DNA from 2 places in the Paenibacillus sp. FA6 genome. Region 1 is predicted to be linked to the other one. Evidence: a T-box and tRNA genes for the amino acid it is inferred to sense, from the RefSeq annotation. Region 1 holds a T-box; the other holds one or more tRNA genes.
What was found. The T-box of region 1 lies ahead of argS (arginine--tRNA ligase). A T-box ahead of a tRNA ligase gene usually reads a tRNA of that ligase, here a tRNA-Arg.
Positions count from the first base shown of each region.

Region 1 (7,933 bases):
ACATATAATCCAGAAGATAAGAATAAGAAAGTTGAACTTCGCGAATGGCTGAAGTGGATGGGGAAAACACGTCATTTGCTTAAGCCGGAAAATGAAGCCACGTATGAGAGTTTTCAAAATGAGGTCAATCGGCGTTGGAATGTATTGAAGGCTAAGCATGAGAATCCTTATTTATAAGCTCATTTAGAAATGAAGAAGGCGTCTTTCCTTAGCAGGGAGGAGGTCCTTTTTTGAAATATAAGAAAGTATACGTTTCACTTGATACTCTATTTCTTATATTTCGGCAGAGAATGAAGAGACTAGGAAATATGATTAATGTTTTAGATGGTTAAGAAAGGAAATGGTGACTTATATGAACAGTTTTCAAGCATTTATGATTCGTAAAGATGATCAAGGGTTTCGTAGTGGTGTAGAGACATTGAATATAGACCAACTACCAGAAGGTGACGTAACCGTTGAGGTAGAGTATTCCAGTGTTAACTATAAGGATGGTTTAGCCAATTCATCGGAGGGGAGGATAGTCAAATCGTATCCTTTTATTCCAGGAATTGATCTAGCAGGAACAGTTGTTGAATCAAATCACCCTCGCTTTCAGTCAGGTGATGTTGTTCTGTGTACAGGATTTGGACTTGGCGAAGTACACTTCGGTGGGTATAGTCGCTTGGCAAGGGTAAGTGGTGATTGGCTCGTCTCGTTACCGCAGGGATTGAATTCCAAAGAGGCCATGGGGATTGGTACAGCTGGGTTTACGGCGGCATTATCTGTGGAACGGCTTATTCTTAATGGTCTTACACCAGAGCGTGGGCCTGTGCTAGTTACAGGAGCAACGGGTGGTGTGGGTAGTGTTGCTGTGAATATATTAGCTCAGCTTGGATTCGAAGTTGTGGCGAGTACAGGGAAAGTTGATACTCAGAGTGAGTGGTTACAACAATTAGGTGCGACCTTAGTCGTTAGCCGCGAAGAAATTATAGCTCCTCCCAAAGGAGTTCTTGCGAAAGAACGATGGGCAGGTGTAGTTGATCCTGTTGGAGGATCTCATTTAGCAGGGCTTCTGAAGACAGTCCAATACGGTGGAGGGGTTGCACTTTCAGGATTAACTGGCGGGGGATCTTTCGAGAGTACAGTCTACCCATTTATACTTCGTGGAATACAATTGCTCGGTATCGATTCTGTCTATTGTCCTATGGAACATAGACAGGCGATTTGGACTAAATTAGGCGCAGCGTGGAAGCCCGTTAAGGTGCTTGAGGGTGGAATAACGGAGATTTCATTACATGAATTACCTGATGTACTAGAGAACATATTGCAAGGTGGAGCAGTCGGACGTACCGTGGTGAAGCTAGATTAGGATATTTATTGAAGTAGGTTAGCTTTGGGGAATAGGAATCATAAAAATAGAGTGTGGGGACTGATAATAGTTTCTACACTCTGTTTTTGCCGTTGAATAATCGTTACATGTGAACAGGTATTCTCACTTGATAAATAAAAAATTTCAATATAATTGGAACATTTAGAGTCTAATGAACGTTTTAGTGGTAATGAGAGAATAAGCTTAAGTCGTTGCTCGGGCTTGAAGTTGAAAAAAACAATGTGCAGAGGAGAGGAATTCATGAGAAAAATTCTAACCGCACTTGCTGTTGCAAGCATGTTAAGTGTTAGTTCAATAGCAAATGCCGCTGATTCAATACCTATATATATATACAATGATAAGATTCAAAACAATTTGGCACCAATAGTAGAACAAGGGAGAGTACTTGTTCCGATTCGAGTTGTATCAGAGGCATTAGGTGCAAAGGTAGAATGGGATAAAAAAGAGAACAAAGTGACTGTTCGTAAATGGGCTGAAAGTGTCATACTTACGATCGGTAAGAATACAGCTTCCGTCGATGGGAAGTTTGCTGAATCCGGTGTGATTTCATTAGATGTTTCTGCTAAATTAGAGAATAATCGAGTGTTTGTCCCTTTACGATTTCTATCAGAACTATATGGGTATAGAATAAATTGGGATGGTAAAGCGGTTACGATTAGTTCACCCTTAAATGACAAAGAACGGAAGATCCTCTATGAAGGTTCGCTACAACAAGCTCGAAAGCTAGCTATGGACAAGACCTACACCTCAATCGTACATTATGAGCAAAGGCCATTGGAGGTAACTCGTGAAGATGATGATTATAGCAGTACCTTTTTATTTCCCGAGGGTGAAGCCCTTCGATTCTATGTCCTTAAAGGTGATACAGCTTTGTTGTATGAATTTAAAGAGGATTTCCCAATGGTGACTTGGCAAGCGCATATTCAAAAAGGGGATAACTTACAAAATTTCTTAGATCACAAATTGTTCGATACAAGGGGAACGGAAATCACAATAAATAAAAAGCTATTATATTATAACTATGGTATTTCAGGAGATAGTAGTGCAAAAACAAGTGGTAGCATTGATGAAGATAATAAAATTGCGCAACTGGGCTTCGAACATATTATTGGTGGTGTAGTGTCCAATAAAGAGGGGAAGATTTCATTAGAATTATCAAATGAAACTCGAAAGGAAGTAGTGAATAGCGTACAATAGCAGCACTATTTGAGCACGAAAGAAAAGCAGTGTTCCGGATAGTTAATGTAATTAAATGTAGCCACTTGCATGGGGGGCTTTACATATAGTAAACTCGGCTGATAGAGATGGAAATGAGTTGGAGGAGAAAGAAGTATGAATCTGAATCAAGTAACAGATCGAGTTACACCTATATACATATTGTCTGGATTCCTAGGAAGCGGGAAAACGACATTGTTGCAGCGCATGGTAACATATTGGCAGGAGCAGGGGCTTCGACCCGCTGTGATCATGAATGAGATTGGCGATGTGAACTTGGAAGGTGCGTTGATTGAAGAGACCGTCCCCATGACTGAAATGCTCAGTGGATGCATCTGCTGTACCATTCGAGGTGATTTAAGTTTAGAAATATCTAATCTGATTAAGCAAGAATCACCTGATGTAATCGTCATAGAGGCGACAGGAATTGCGAATCCGATGGAAATCTTGGATGGTGTAACGGAAGCTGCGCTGTATATGAAAATAGATCTTAAGAGCGTCATAACCGTCGTTGATGCGGTACATTTATTGGAACTATATGAGATCCAGAAAGGCAAGACTTATCGCCTTATGCAAGAGCAGATTCGCTGTGCATCTTATTTGATTCTTAATAAAATTGACCGTGTAAGTGAAGGAGATCAAGCTTCGCTTACGACGATACTATCTAGTTGGAACGAGTATGCTCCGATTATCCCAGCTGTACGTTGTGATGTGGACTGGGTTCCTTTGTTCGGACAAGATGTTCAACCTAGACAGTGGAAGAGCGACCATTCATATGAAGTTGATCAAGCTGAGGATCATGATCATAGTCAGGTTGGACATGATCACTCACATCACTCACATGATCATGTTATGGTATATACGCATTATTTCACGGGTCCAATTGATAGTCAGGGTTTTGAACAATTAGTGAATCATTTACCACGTGAAGTATATCGTGCGAAAGGAATTATGACATTTAGTGATACCACCAGTCGATTCTTATTTCAATATGCATTTAGAGAATCGGACTTCTTGAAGATTAATCCTCAAGGAGTCGTACCCGATGTCGTTGTATTCATAGGTGAGCATTTCTCTCAAGCTGAATTGAAGGATGCCTTGGAAGAGCTTGAGAAGAGAGGTTAATGCTAACTGAAAATTATAAGTGAGTATGCCAGTTAAATCGTGTTGCAACCTAATGGTGACCGATGTATACTGTTGTATATTGAACGTCTTTGAACGGGAGAGTAATGAGAGTAACTGATATTGTAGCGAGCCGGAAGTGGTGAAAGCCGGTATATTGGACTCTGATGAAGCGCACCCGGGAGATGGCTATTCCAACGTCATGAAGATCGCTTTTTTATGATCAGTAGAATAGTCCGATTGATCTTCGTTATAGGTCATCAAGCGGAACAACTCTAGAGAGGATTACACCTCTGTCTGAGGGTTCAACTAGAGTGGTACCACGGGAACTAAAGCTCTCGTCTCTTATTCATAGAGATGAGGGCTTTTTTTGATGAAATAAACGGTCATTTGAGTAGAATAAGGAGGATGGTTAATCATGTTAAATAAATGGGCCGTAGAGGCGATACAGCCACATGTATCCCTATCAGTAGAAGAAGTAGAGGCCTTGTTAGAAACACCACCCTCAGCAGTGATGGGTGACATTGCATTTCCGTGTTACGTATTAGCAAAGCAATACAGACAATCACCGCCACAGATAGCACTACATTTAGTAAACCTTATCCAAATGAAGGGAATCAAAGCAGAAACTGTTGGACCTTATGTTAATTTAACTTTTGACAGAAGCTATTATGCTGGGTACTTGATGGAGCAATTGCAGCAAAGTAATGATCCCCAAACCAATATAGGTCAGGGGAAAAAGGTGATTATCGATATGTCATCCCCAAATATAGCGAAACCTTTTGGTATCGGACATCTTCGATCGACGATGATCGGAGCCGCCTTGTACAAAATGTATCAAACCGCAGGATACGAACCTGTTAGTGTCAATCATCTGGGGGATTGGGGCACACAATTTGGTAAACAAATTGCAGCATATAAGCGTTGGGGTAATGATGAAGCATTACAAGAGAACCCAATTCAGGAGTCTTTACGTTTATATGTTCAGTTTCATGAGGAAGCAGAGCAAGATGCTACATTGGAACCCGAGGCGCGAAATTGGTTCCGTCTGTTGGAGTCTGGTGATGAAGAAGCGAACAGACTTTGGGAATATTTCGTCGAAGTTAGTATGCAGGAGTTCAACAGAATGTATGAAAGACTAAATGTTACGTTCGATTATGTGCTCGGAGAAAGCTTTTACAACGATAAGATGGGTGCTGTTGTTCAAGAGCTAAAAGATAAAGACTTATTAGTGAAAAGTGAGGGTGCACTCGTTGTTCAGTTGGATGATGAGGGGATGCCACCCTGCTTAATTATGAAGTCCGACGGGACGACGATTTATCCTACACGGGATTTGGCAACAGCATTCTATCGCCATCATGTCATGAAAGCTGATCAAATTCTGTATGTGGTCGGGGGAGAACAGAAGTTACATTTCCAACAAGTATTTGCTGTATTGAATAAAATGGGGGCCGAGTGGGTTCAAGATTGTAGTCATGTTCACTTTGGATTAATGAAATTCGAGGGTAAGAAGATGTCTACCCGTCGCGGTAAAATTGTGTATCTTGACGATGTGTTAGATGAAGCTATTACAAGAGCGCTGCGGGTCATTGAAGAGAAAAATCCAGAGTTGCCGGATAAATATAAGGTGGCACAGGATGTAGGAATTGGAGCAGTTATTTTTGGAGATCTCAAGAATAATCGGAGTAATGAAGTGGATTTCTCATTGGATGATGCGTTGAATTTCGAAGGGGAGACAGGTCCTTACTTGCAGTACACATATACTAGAACCCAAAGTATTCTTTCTAAGAGCATGATGATAGAACAAGTGGACGCGGAGGATCTACAAGGAATGCAGGAGGATAAGTATATTGAAGCTTTAGGTGATTCGGGATGGGCCCTCCTTAAACTCCTTATTCGCTTCCCTGAACAGTTGAAACGTGGGGTACATAATAATGAACCTTCCGTATTAGCTAGGTATGTTCTAGATGTAGCGCAGGTGTTCAATCACTTCTACAACCAGGAAAGAATACTGTGTGAAGAAGAGAAGTTAAGAAAAATTCGAGTGTCTCTAACGATGCTAACAGGACAATCTTTACAAAGAACAATGCATATTCTGGGTCTAGGTACTCCTGTACGTATGTAAAAAGGGGCGTAATAGATTCATTTAACAATCTCATGTTGATAGATTCTGCGGATTCCTTTAACATAAGGAATAGCAAAGCAGATCAACTAGCACATCGTGTGAATGTGTTGATAGTGAATGGAGCGGAAGTATGGTAAAAGAAAGATTGCTCGACAGTGATCATTCAAGAGATGTCTTTACCTATTTTGGACTTGCCGTATATTCTTCACAATCTTTGGAGCAGCAACTCGTTAACTTATTAATGCTCATGAAGCTATCAGAGGGCAAGATTCCAACAGAAGAAGACTTCACTGAACTTTATCAACGTAAGTTAAGTAGTTCGTTAGGCCAGTTAGTACAGGAAATTCAGCATCATTTCCCTTTCTCAGAAGAAGAAACGATTCAATTGACAAGAATATGGAAACAACGTAATTATATTGTCCATGATTACTTTAAGGAGCGAATCCAAGAGACGTTCAGTCCTGGCGGTCGTTCTCGTATGATTCGTGAGTTTACGAAGTTTAGTGACCAAGCACAAATGTTGGAGAAGAAGCTCCAAGGATATTCTCGGGAATTCTATCGTACGCTTGGTCTAGATAATGATTCTATTGCTTCTTATTCTGATAAATCATAGTTTCGAACAAGGATGCTTGAAAAGTAAAGAGCCTCACTGCAATATCGCAGTGAGGCTCTTTACTTTATTCTTTAAAGGGCGTGCTACCGTCCTTTGGAATCATCAGTTATTTTATACACCAGGCACGGATTGAATAGGTTGCCTAGAAGATTCTTCTACATGCTCAGATCCAGTAGGTTGAGGTAAGATACTTCCCAGTTGTAGTTGATACAATTGGAAGTAACGACCACCCAGCTCCAGAAGTTCTTCATGACTACCTCGTTCAACGATCTCTCCACGGTGCAACACCAGAATTTGATCAGCACTGCGGATGGTAGAAAGACGGTGAGCGATAATGAACGTCGTGCGACCTCTCTTCAGAACCTCCAGGGCCGATTGAATCAGGCTTTCCGTCTCTGTATCAATGTTGGCGGTGGCTTCATCAAGAATAAGGATTGCTGGATCGAATGCAAGCGCGCGTGCGAAGGAAATCAGTTGGCGCTGCCCAGCGGACAACGTACTTCCTTTCTCCACAACGGGCTCATCAAATCCTTTTGGTAAGTGGGCAAGGATACGCTCAGCACCCACATCACACAAGGCCTTCTCGATTTGTTCACGGGATATTCTCTCGTCACCTAGGCTGACATTCGATGCCACCGTACCAGTGAAGAGATAAGGATCCTGCAATACAATTCCCATATGATGGCGTAGCCATTGTTTAGGGATATCAGTCACTTCCTGACCATCAATCGTAATGCTCCCTTTCTGTGGATCATAGAAGCGGAATAATAGATTAATGATGGAACTTTTCCCTGAACCAGTATGACCTACCAGAGCAACCGTCTGGCCTTGCTTCGCTTCAAAGGAAATGTTTTTGAGAACATAATCTTTTTTATAAGCGAATGAGACATCCTTGAATTCTACATTTCCTTTGTAGCGTGGCATAGTACCATCTGTAACATCTTCCCCTGGCTCATCCATCAGCTCGAACACTCTCCCAGCAGATACCATAGAAGAATCGAGCGCAGCAAGCTGGTTCACCATACCCGTGATGGGTTGAAATAACCGACCAAGGACATCAACGAAGGCATACAGTACACCAAGTGATACAACATTGGTACCACTGAGTGAGCCGAATCCGAAATACGCTAGCAATACGGCAAATGAGAAGCTACGTAACACATTGACCAAGTTATGGGTTGTAAATGCATTGAGGTTCAGCATCTTATTCTGATACTTCATGTAATCTTGATTCAGTGTCTCGAATTCATCCCTAGTCTGTTGCTGACGTCGGAATATACGAATGATGGACATTCCTTGAATAGACTCATTGATGATCGCATTGATCTCACTTAGGCGAGATCGAATAATCGTATTGAATTTAGTTGCGTATTTACGATAGAGAATAATCCAAATAATTAATATCGGAATAACGAATAAGCATACAAGCCCAAGTCGCACATCAAGTATGAATAGAGCAATATACACGCCTGTAATATAGACGATACCC
Region 1 covers NZ_CP188820.1:1,299,192-1,307,124, forward strand. The annotation lists gene ACP8HI_RS06035 (thiamine pyrophosphate-dependent enzyme) at 1-177, shown strand, start outside; gene ACP8HI_RS06040 (acrylyl-CoA reductase family protein) at 341-1,348, shown strand; gene ACP8HI_RS06045 (stalk domain-containing protein) at 1,610-2,566, shown strand; gene ACP8HI_RS06050 (CobW family GTP-binding protein) at 2,702-3,709, shown strand; T-box leader at 3,790-4,055, shown strand; gene argS (arginine--tRNA ligase) at 4,125-5,831, shown strand; gene ACP8HI_RS06060 (hypothetical protein) at 5,962-6,444, shown strand; gene ACP8HI_RS06065 (ABC transporter ATP-binding protein) at 6,556-7,933, opposite strand, start outside.

Region 2 (7,933 bases), 2.1 Mb from region 1:
AAATTGATCAATATCAATTTCTGGGCGATCTACCGGAAAAATATCCGCTTCATCTACTGCTTGTGTATATACTTCTGGAAGCAAAATATCAATGGCATCTTGATACAAGCTTTCTACTCCATAACGTGCTTCAAAGACAGAACGTGGTACTTTACCTTTACGGAATCCAGGTACATTTGCTTTCTTAGATACTTTCGTAAAAGCCTTATCAAGCGCCTCAGTTACACGCTCTGTTTCTACTTCAACTTCAAGAACCCCAAGGTTCTTCTCTATTTTTTCCCAGTTTGCTTTCATTTTATGCCTTCCCCTCCAAAATAATTCTCATGTTTTTTTATAGAAAATAAGAAAGTATAAGTTTCACTCTATACTTAATCCTTATATTTCACGCACAGAACAACCATTATAGTATAATCAACATTGTACCTTTTTTCAAGGGTAGGTTCAACCTAGAATCCTAAATTAATTATTATATTAAAAGAGGAAGTTCAAAAAGGACGTCACAACGGTTTACTATGCTCCCCCTTCTGTAACAAATTGTTTCATCACTCGATAGGCTTGTTCGAATCGAAAACGGAAGTTCTCTGTAATCCCGTATATTGCCCGCGTTTCCTCTTCATTTCGGCTTCCTGTTAGACTTTCAGATACAGTCTGATGGAGTGCTGCCGCCCATATATCCATAACCAAATCCTCTTCTGTTAGCATCGACAGATATACATTTGTTCCATATACAGCCTTAATAAATTGCGACCATAATTCTTGAGCGAAATAAAAAAGGGTCGGCTCTTGAAGTTCTGTATACTCAGCAACCCGATCTACAATTTTCTGCACAGTTAGCGGAAAGTCGTTATCTTTTGTCGGAATACTCTCAATATCAACTTCAACTTGTTCCTGTCCCCTCATAAAAGTAATACTTCCTTGCATACCACGCTTATGTAATGTCTGTAGGACTCGATATTGAAGCAACGGATGAATATTATTACTCTGCAACCACTCAACCAACTCCTGATCAATGGCGTCACCATTCAAATAGGAGAGTTGTTCTAATGCGAGCATCGTCTGTTCAGACAAAGCTTCATCCTTTACAATGCTTAACATTTTATTAGCGTAATCAGCATCTTCAGCGAATTTCCACTCCGCATTACGCCGAGCTAGATCTTCCTCATCTAATTCAACATCATTATCAATAGTAGCTTGTTCATTATCTTCTCCAGAAATATATTGAGGAAAAGCAGTCTCTAACCATTCAAGTAAAGCCTGCCATTCATCAACATATCTCTCTTCTTGCCCTTGGCATTGAAGTAGAAAGCGAAGTAGATCCATCGCCTCTCCATAGCGTTCACTTTCCAACATAACCGTAAGTTGTATCTGATAATAATCCAATGTCTTTGGAAAAAGAATCAGATTATCTTTCGCAGGGGAAATGATGTCGTTCATGAGTACCCCTTCTCTCTTTGCTTAATTCTGTTAATTGTAGAGGTTGTTCAAAAGTCATCTTTTGAACTCGCATTTGTAGATTATATCATACCCACTTTAAAATCAAAAAAACATTCTATACAATTAACACTTGATATTCTCTCATATCCATGATATATTATTCTTTGTTGATTTTTCGAGTCTCAGTAGCTCAGCTGGATAGAGCAACGCCCTTCTAAGGCGTCGGTCGGGGGTTCGAATCCCTTCTGGGACATAATATGAAAAAGCTCTCCATATGGAGAGCTTTTTTTGTTCGTTCTAATGAAGTAAAGATCCAAAAGAAAACGTATACAATACGAATAAATAACGATTTGTAAACGATTGAAATTGTACCCATGCTATTACTTATACGCTATTCTTCTGTTTTATAAACGATTAAGATCGTGCTTCTTTGGCGTTCTGTTTTGGATACGCTGGATTTAACTACCGACCCATAACAGATATTGATCACTTGTTCCTCTTTTAATCCCGCTAAAAATATATTGGCCTTATTCTCCGCATAGGAATTATCTGAATCTACGAACTCTTTAACCTGTATCATATAAACCCTCCTGATTCATTGATTACTTTACTACTCATTCATCATGCAACATTGCTTATTATTTGTCTATATCACCATAATTCATGTATTTAATTTCTTGTATTTTCACTCCAATATGACCTGAAGGTACGACAAATTCATACGTTTCATTCATTTTAGTCATTAGTAGTTGTAAGCCCATCGGAGACAGGAATGAAATCCAGCTCTTGCTTGGATCTGCTCGATGAGGGAACACAATCGTATACTTCTCCTCATAACCATCATCCTCATAACGAAGGGTAACCTCGCTACCAATAAGTACCATAGAATTTAATGAGCCTTCTTGTCGTTCAGAAATGATCTTTTCAAGTGATGTCGTGTATACAGAAAGAATTTGATCGGCCCTTTTCTGCTCTTTAGAATCATCTGATATATATTGCATCAAGAAGAATTTCTTCTCTTCATCAAAGAACACAAGCTGGTTCACTAACTGCGTAGTTGAGCTTTGAAGGATCAAACTATGGTTCATAGTAGATTTCACCTCCTGTTTGAAGATTCTTCCTTTCAATTTTGGCGTAAAATAGTACCATTATTTATCCCCCCATAAAAATATAGACCTCGTGTAGGAGGCCTTTATCGTATCTTATCAAATATTCACTATTTTTCCAATAAAGAAAAGAAATTTTACATTCTCAACTTCCGGTTGTTTATCCATAACGGTATGAGGAATAGAAGATTAATGAGAAGCACCACGAAGACTAGTACGGCTGCTAGTACCATCCGCGTTACCCAGTAATTCCACAACTACGGAACATATTACATAAAATTTAATATCCTACAGTAGCCTATTTAAAAGGGAGAGATTGATTTTGGAGAACGCCAGGTTAACTTTTGATTACATTGTTATCGGCACAGGTCCTGCGGGTGCCGTTATTGCAAAGATCCTCTCTGACGATAAAAAAACGTCCGTACTTGTTTTGGAGGCGGGGGATAATAACGATAAAGATGAACCCATTACGGATTCTACCTTTGCTCCAGAACTGGAGGAGCGTTTCTTCCCAAATTACTTTTGGCAAGGTGAAGGGGTACCGCAGGGTGGACTGGATGATAGATCTTTTGAATGGACTACAGGTCGCCTATCAGGAGGGGGCTCTTCCATTAACGGAGAGCAGTATGTACGACCTACATCAGCCGTATTAAGGGAATGGGAAAGGTTACTTGGTCCAGTATGGTCACCACAAAGGGCCATTCGCAGGTTTAAACGACTAGAAAAATATAATGGAAAAACCAATAATGCCGGAGTACATGGGTATCGAGGTCGGATAGATATAAGGCAAGCACCCGTTACTCCAACCCGTATGGCGAAAAAACTAACTGACGCGATTGAGCAAGCTACCGGCCTTCCTGAGATTGTTGACTACAATGATCCTAAATCCCCCTTGGGTCCCTTTACCCGTTGGCAATTGTATCAACATCCAAATGGTCGAAGGGAGAGTTCATCAACCGCATTCCTCTCTTCAGATATCATGACACGTACTGGTCGGGGGGTTCGAGGTCGAAAATTAAGAGTATTTTTTAAATCAACGGCTCTTAAGATTCTTTTTTCCGCCAAGCGTGCTGTTGGAGTCGAGTTCTTAAAAAATGGTGAGCGCATCAAAGCTTTCTCACGACAAAAGGTTATTATTTCTACTGGAATCAATAGCGCCCAGCTTCTAATGTTATCCGGGATCGGACCAGCAAGATCGTTAAAGGATGCAGGAATACCCGTTATCTATAATAATCCGAACGTCGGAAAGAGGTTAAGAAATCACACTCTTAACAGTGCTATATTTACAGCAAACAGGAATGATATCGCTCTGCCTCATAACGATCCAAGTGCCCTTTATACAGGTGGTGCCTTTTTGCCGGATCCAAGTGGTTTAGACCCCAAGCGTCGAGCGGTACAATTGATCGGTATCGGTTCTGATGAGATGTTAACTATAGCCATTATATTCTTGAGACCCAAGAGTCGTGGATCCATAAAAATTCAAAATAATGACCCGCTGAAAATCGTTTTGGCCGACGAGGGATTTCTCGCCAATGCATCTGATATGGAGTCAGTTAAAAATATTTATAAAATCTATATTCAGAGTATAGCGTCGAAACTGGCAGAAATAGATTCTTCATATCAGTTGATTTCGCCAACGTTTGACATTATTAATGATGATCAAAAACTAGAGGAATTTATAATACAGAATTTTGAACATAATCACCATCAACAAGGGTCACTTCGGATGGCCCCTTTAAATAAAGGAGGAGTCGTTGATCGTTTTGGAAAGGTACATGGAGTGAAAGATTTAATAGTAGCTGATGCCTCCATCATTCCGTTTACAGTGGACGGGAATACCTCCGCCGCTACGTTCCTCATTGGCTATACCATTGCTCAGCAATTACTTAAAGGTAATCCTCGTCGCGCACTGATCAAAGAATTGGAAGAAGAATGATTAAACAAACAATCACCCTTTATCTTAGGGTGATTGTTTGAATGCTATCTAACCAAGGAAGGCAATAGACTGTTTTGTTTTTCTTGCAAAAGCAACCGGTTCATCAATGGACTGCCAGTGGATATACATTAACCGGGGATTGTCATTCAACCAGTGATTGTGAAGAGCTGTTACTGTAATCCCATTTCTTTGAAGATTGCGAATTAATCGGTTGGCTTGATTTTGAAGAAGCGCAGTTTCACCTAAACAGAGTGCCCGGCCCGACGTATCCAGGGATTCAAATGAAAAAAGTTGATAACGAACCAGCGGTGATGTGGTGCGTCTTCCTAGAATTGTCGCTTTAAGATTTCTAGAGCGACTGACAAAACAAACAGGACCCGGATCTATTTCATGTTCTCCACCTAAAATAGATGAAAATTGGTTACATAGTCTTTGAAATCGTGGGCTCACTCTAACCATAAATAACATACCTCCTATTGTTTGATAAGAGTATTCTATGGTTAACGAAGTGTTCTGATTGTACGGATACCCATTGTGAATCAATAATGGGATTCTTGCCCACCCTGGAACGCAAAGAAGCTCTCCATATAGGAGAGCTTCTTCTGTATGTCCCAGAAGGGATTCGAACCCCCGACCGACGCCTTAGAAGGGCGTTGCTCTATCCAGCTGAGCTACTGAGACATAATTATATGAAATGCACCTTACAAAGGAGTAGTACACGAACTTGTATATGTACCTTTACTTCATCATCCTTATAAAAAGGGTGCGTTATTCATTATAACGCACCCTCACAATTAATCAATAGGTAATTTCAAATTTATTTCTTGCAATATCAATTAAACGATTCTTACTACTTATTTCCACGACGCCAGTTTACTTTATCTTCAACGTGTTGAGCTGGATTCTTGGCCATTACCTCTTCAGCAAACTCATTATTATGGGCATACTTATTGCCTTTGTTTTTCTTATATTTATCCGCCACTAATATCACCTCCTGGTATTAGTATGGTTATACCCGTGGGCAGATATAAGTATTATTATTTGGATATTATCCATCATATGAATGAAGAAACGCACTCACCCCAGATTCCCTCATCTGCATACGGGTCTCCTCAGAACAAAGCTCATATATCATCTTATAGACATCGTCTAATGCATTCTGATACGCTAAATTCACTACTCGTTCTGGCGTATCTGGCCATGGATATACATACCCAAGAAACGCTTTTTCCTCTTTCTCTTGCACAATTCCCATCAGCCAACTGATTTCCTGAGCTTGTTCTGGTGTCGCTTCGATCTCCCATTCATAAGATGTTGCACCTTTATCCAATAAAATGGATCTTCCATGCACAGATACATAATACTTATGTTTATCCACGACAACTTCCCCTCCTTCTCTGACATTGCATTGATGTATGCTCACCTATAGCTTTCCTTAAAGGACAGACATTTTATGCCTTCCTTCGGCATATATCTGTATGACTTTGAAATAACGCCTATCCCCAAACACATCATTCTGATTTCCTTACAACGGTTCGCTAGATATAATTAAAGAAGGCTACCCATGGGTAGCCTTCTTATGAATTGACGAATGTTCATCTCTGCAAACGATCTATTAACTCCCGCAAGGCAATCCCACGATGACTTATAGACTGCTTCTCCTCCAAAGAGAGCTCCGCCATCGTCTTCTCGTACTCAGGAACATAGAAGAGCGGGTCATAACCAAATCCACCGGCACCCGCTACATCTGAAGTGATCCAGCCTGATACAGTCCCAAAAGTCTCCATATGTTCTCCTGAAGAGGGGTTATACAACACCAAAGCACAGTTAAAACTTGCTGGGCTTAACAATGTTTGTTCTGTATCTTCACCTTGTTTCAATTGCTCAAGCTCTTGTAATAGCTTCTCGTTGTTCTCTTGGTCCGTTGCATTCTCGCCCGCATAGCGTGCAGAATATACACCTGGTCGTCCATCCAATGCCTCTACACATAGTCCTGAATCATCAGCAAGCACAGGAAAACCAAGCGCATCGCCAACCATTTTAGCCTTTTTGAGAGCATTCTCTACAAAAGTATGTCCATCCTCAATCACTTCCGGAAGATCAGGATAATCAAACATACTTTTCACTTGTTTACCTAGCAGTGCAAAAGCATGTTCAAATTCTCTAACTTTGCCTTTATTCTTAGTGGCAACAATTATGATGTCTTGACCTAGCTTCATGTTAGACACCTTTTCCAGTTAAGCCAGTTCCGATCATAAGAGCAATTGGACCTAATATTTCCTGCTGACGAGTAATAATCTCTTTAATTCCCTGTTCACCAAGCTGAAGCATTTCGTCCAACTCTTGACGTGTGAATGGGCTTTCTTCACCGGTTCCTTGTAATTCTACAAACTGTCCCTTTCCCGTCATGACCAGATTCATATCCACTTTAGCCTTGGAATCTTCTTCATAATTCAGATCCAATAGCGTTTGACCACCTACAACGCCTACGCTAACAGAAGCTAAATAGTCAGTAATCGGGAATACCGGCAGTCGATGCTGCTGGGAAATCTTATTTACTGCTATACAAAGAGCTATAAATGAGCCTGTAATTGAGGTTGTTCTTGTCCCTCCATCTGCTTGAATTACATCACAATCTAGAGTGATCGTACGTTCACCCAAAGCATGTAAATTCACTACAGAACGAAGGGCTCTGCCGATTAACCGTTGAATTTCCATCGTCCGGCCCGTTAGCTTCCCACGATTGGCCTCCCGTTGATTTCGGGTATGAGTCGCTCTTGGCAACATGGAATACTCTGCTGTTACCCAGCCCTTTCCTTGTCCTTTTAAGAATGGAGGTACTCTCTCATCCACAGTTGCCGTGCAAAGTATTTTGGTATCTCCCATTTCTATATACACAGAGCCTTCCGCATATTTATTCACATTTGTTGTTAATTTCATATCCCGTAATTGATCGTTATTCCGTCCGTTCGATCTCAATATTATCTGCCTCCTACATCATTAGCGTCCTATTTTGCAAACCTTATTTTATCAAAGTGTAGCAATAAAAGCATCTTTTGAAGTAGGATTTCATGTTATAACGGTATTTCGTTAATATACTGCGGTCTTGATACAGGCTCGCTGTAATTTTGATTGTCATCACCTATCACATTGGAATCGCCATTCAGTTGGATGATTACCTTGTTATTTCCAGAATTCTCTGTAACGGTCAGTACGACAGACTGCAGTAGTTGAGAAGGAACCTTCTCCCCTTTAATAAACATATCTTCCTTAAGTGATACGGTCACAGTTCCATCTTTGGCTGACTTCACTGACTGCAAGGAGGTTCCTGTCGTCATTACACTTTCCAACCCACCTCTTGGCTGTGGACCGCGAATAAGCTCGCTAAGAGCTGCGTGAAGTGTATCCTGTCCAGGTACCACAAGCCGGGTGATAGGCACATAGTATTGTATGCCCG
Region 2 covers NZ_CP188820.1:3,352,863-3,360,795, forward strand. The annotation lists gene tig (trigger factor) at 1-294, opposite strand, end outside; gene ACP8HI_RS15670 (hypothetical protein) at 511-1,434, opposite strand; tRNA gene ACP8HI_RS15675 (tRNA-Arg) at 1,614-1,687, shown strand; gene ACP8HI_RS15680 (sporulation protein Cse60) at 1,826-2,014, opposite strand; gene ACP8HI_RS15685 (GreA/GreB family elongation factor) at 2,073-2,522, opposite strand; gene ACP8HI_RS15690 (GMC family oxidoreductase) at 2,863-4,476, shown strand; gene ACP8HI_RS15695 (DUF1259 domain-containing protein) at 4,525-4,944, opposite strand; tRNA gene ACP8HI_RS15700 (tRNA-Arg) at 5,084-5,157, opposite strand; gene ACP8HI_RS15705 (hypothetical protein) at 5,327-5,458, opposite strand; gene ACP8HI_RS15710 (hypothetical protein) at 5,525-5,854, opposite strand; gene ACP8HI_RS15715 (XTP/dITP diphosphatase) at 6,072-6,695, opposite strand; gene rph (ribonuclease PH) at 6,697-7,458, opposite strand; gene ACP8HI_RS15725 (GerMN domain-containing protein) at 7,551-7,933, opposite strand, start outside.
Region 2: it encodes a tRNA-Arg, which carries the amino acid that the T-box ahead of argS (arginine--tRNA ligase) is inferred to sense. The anticodon was not compared.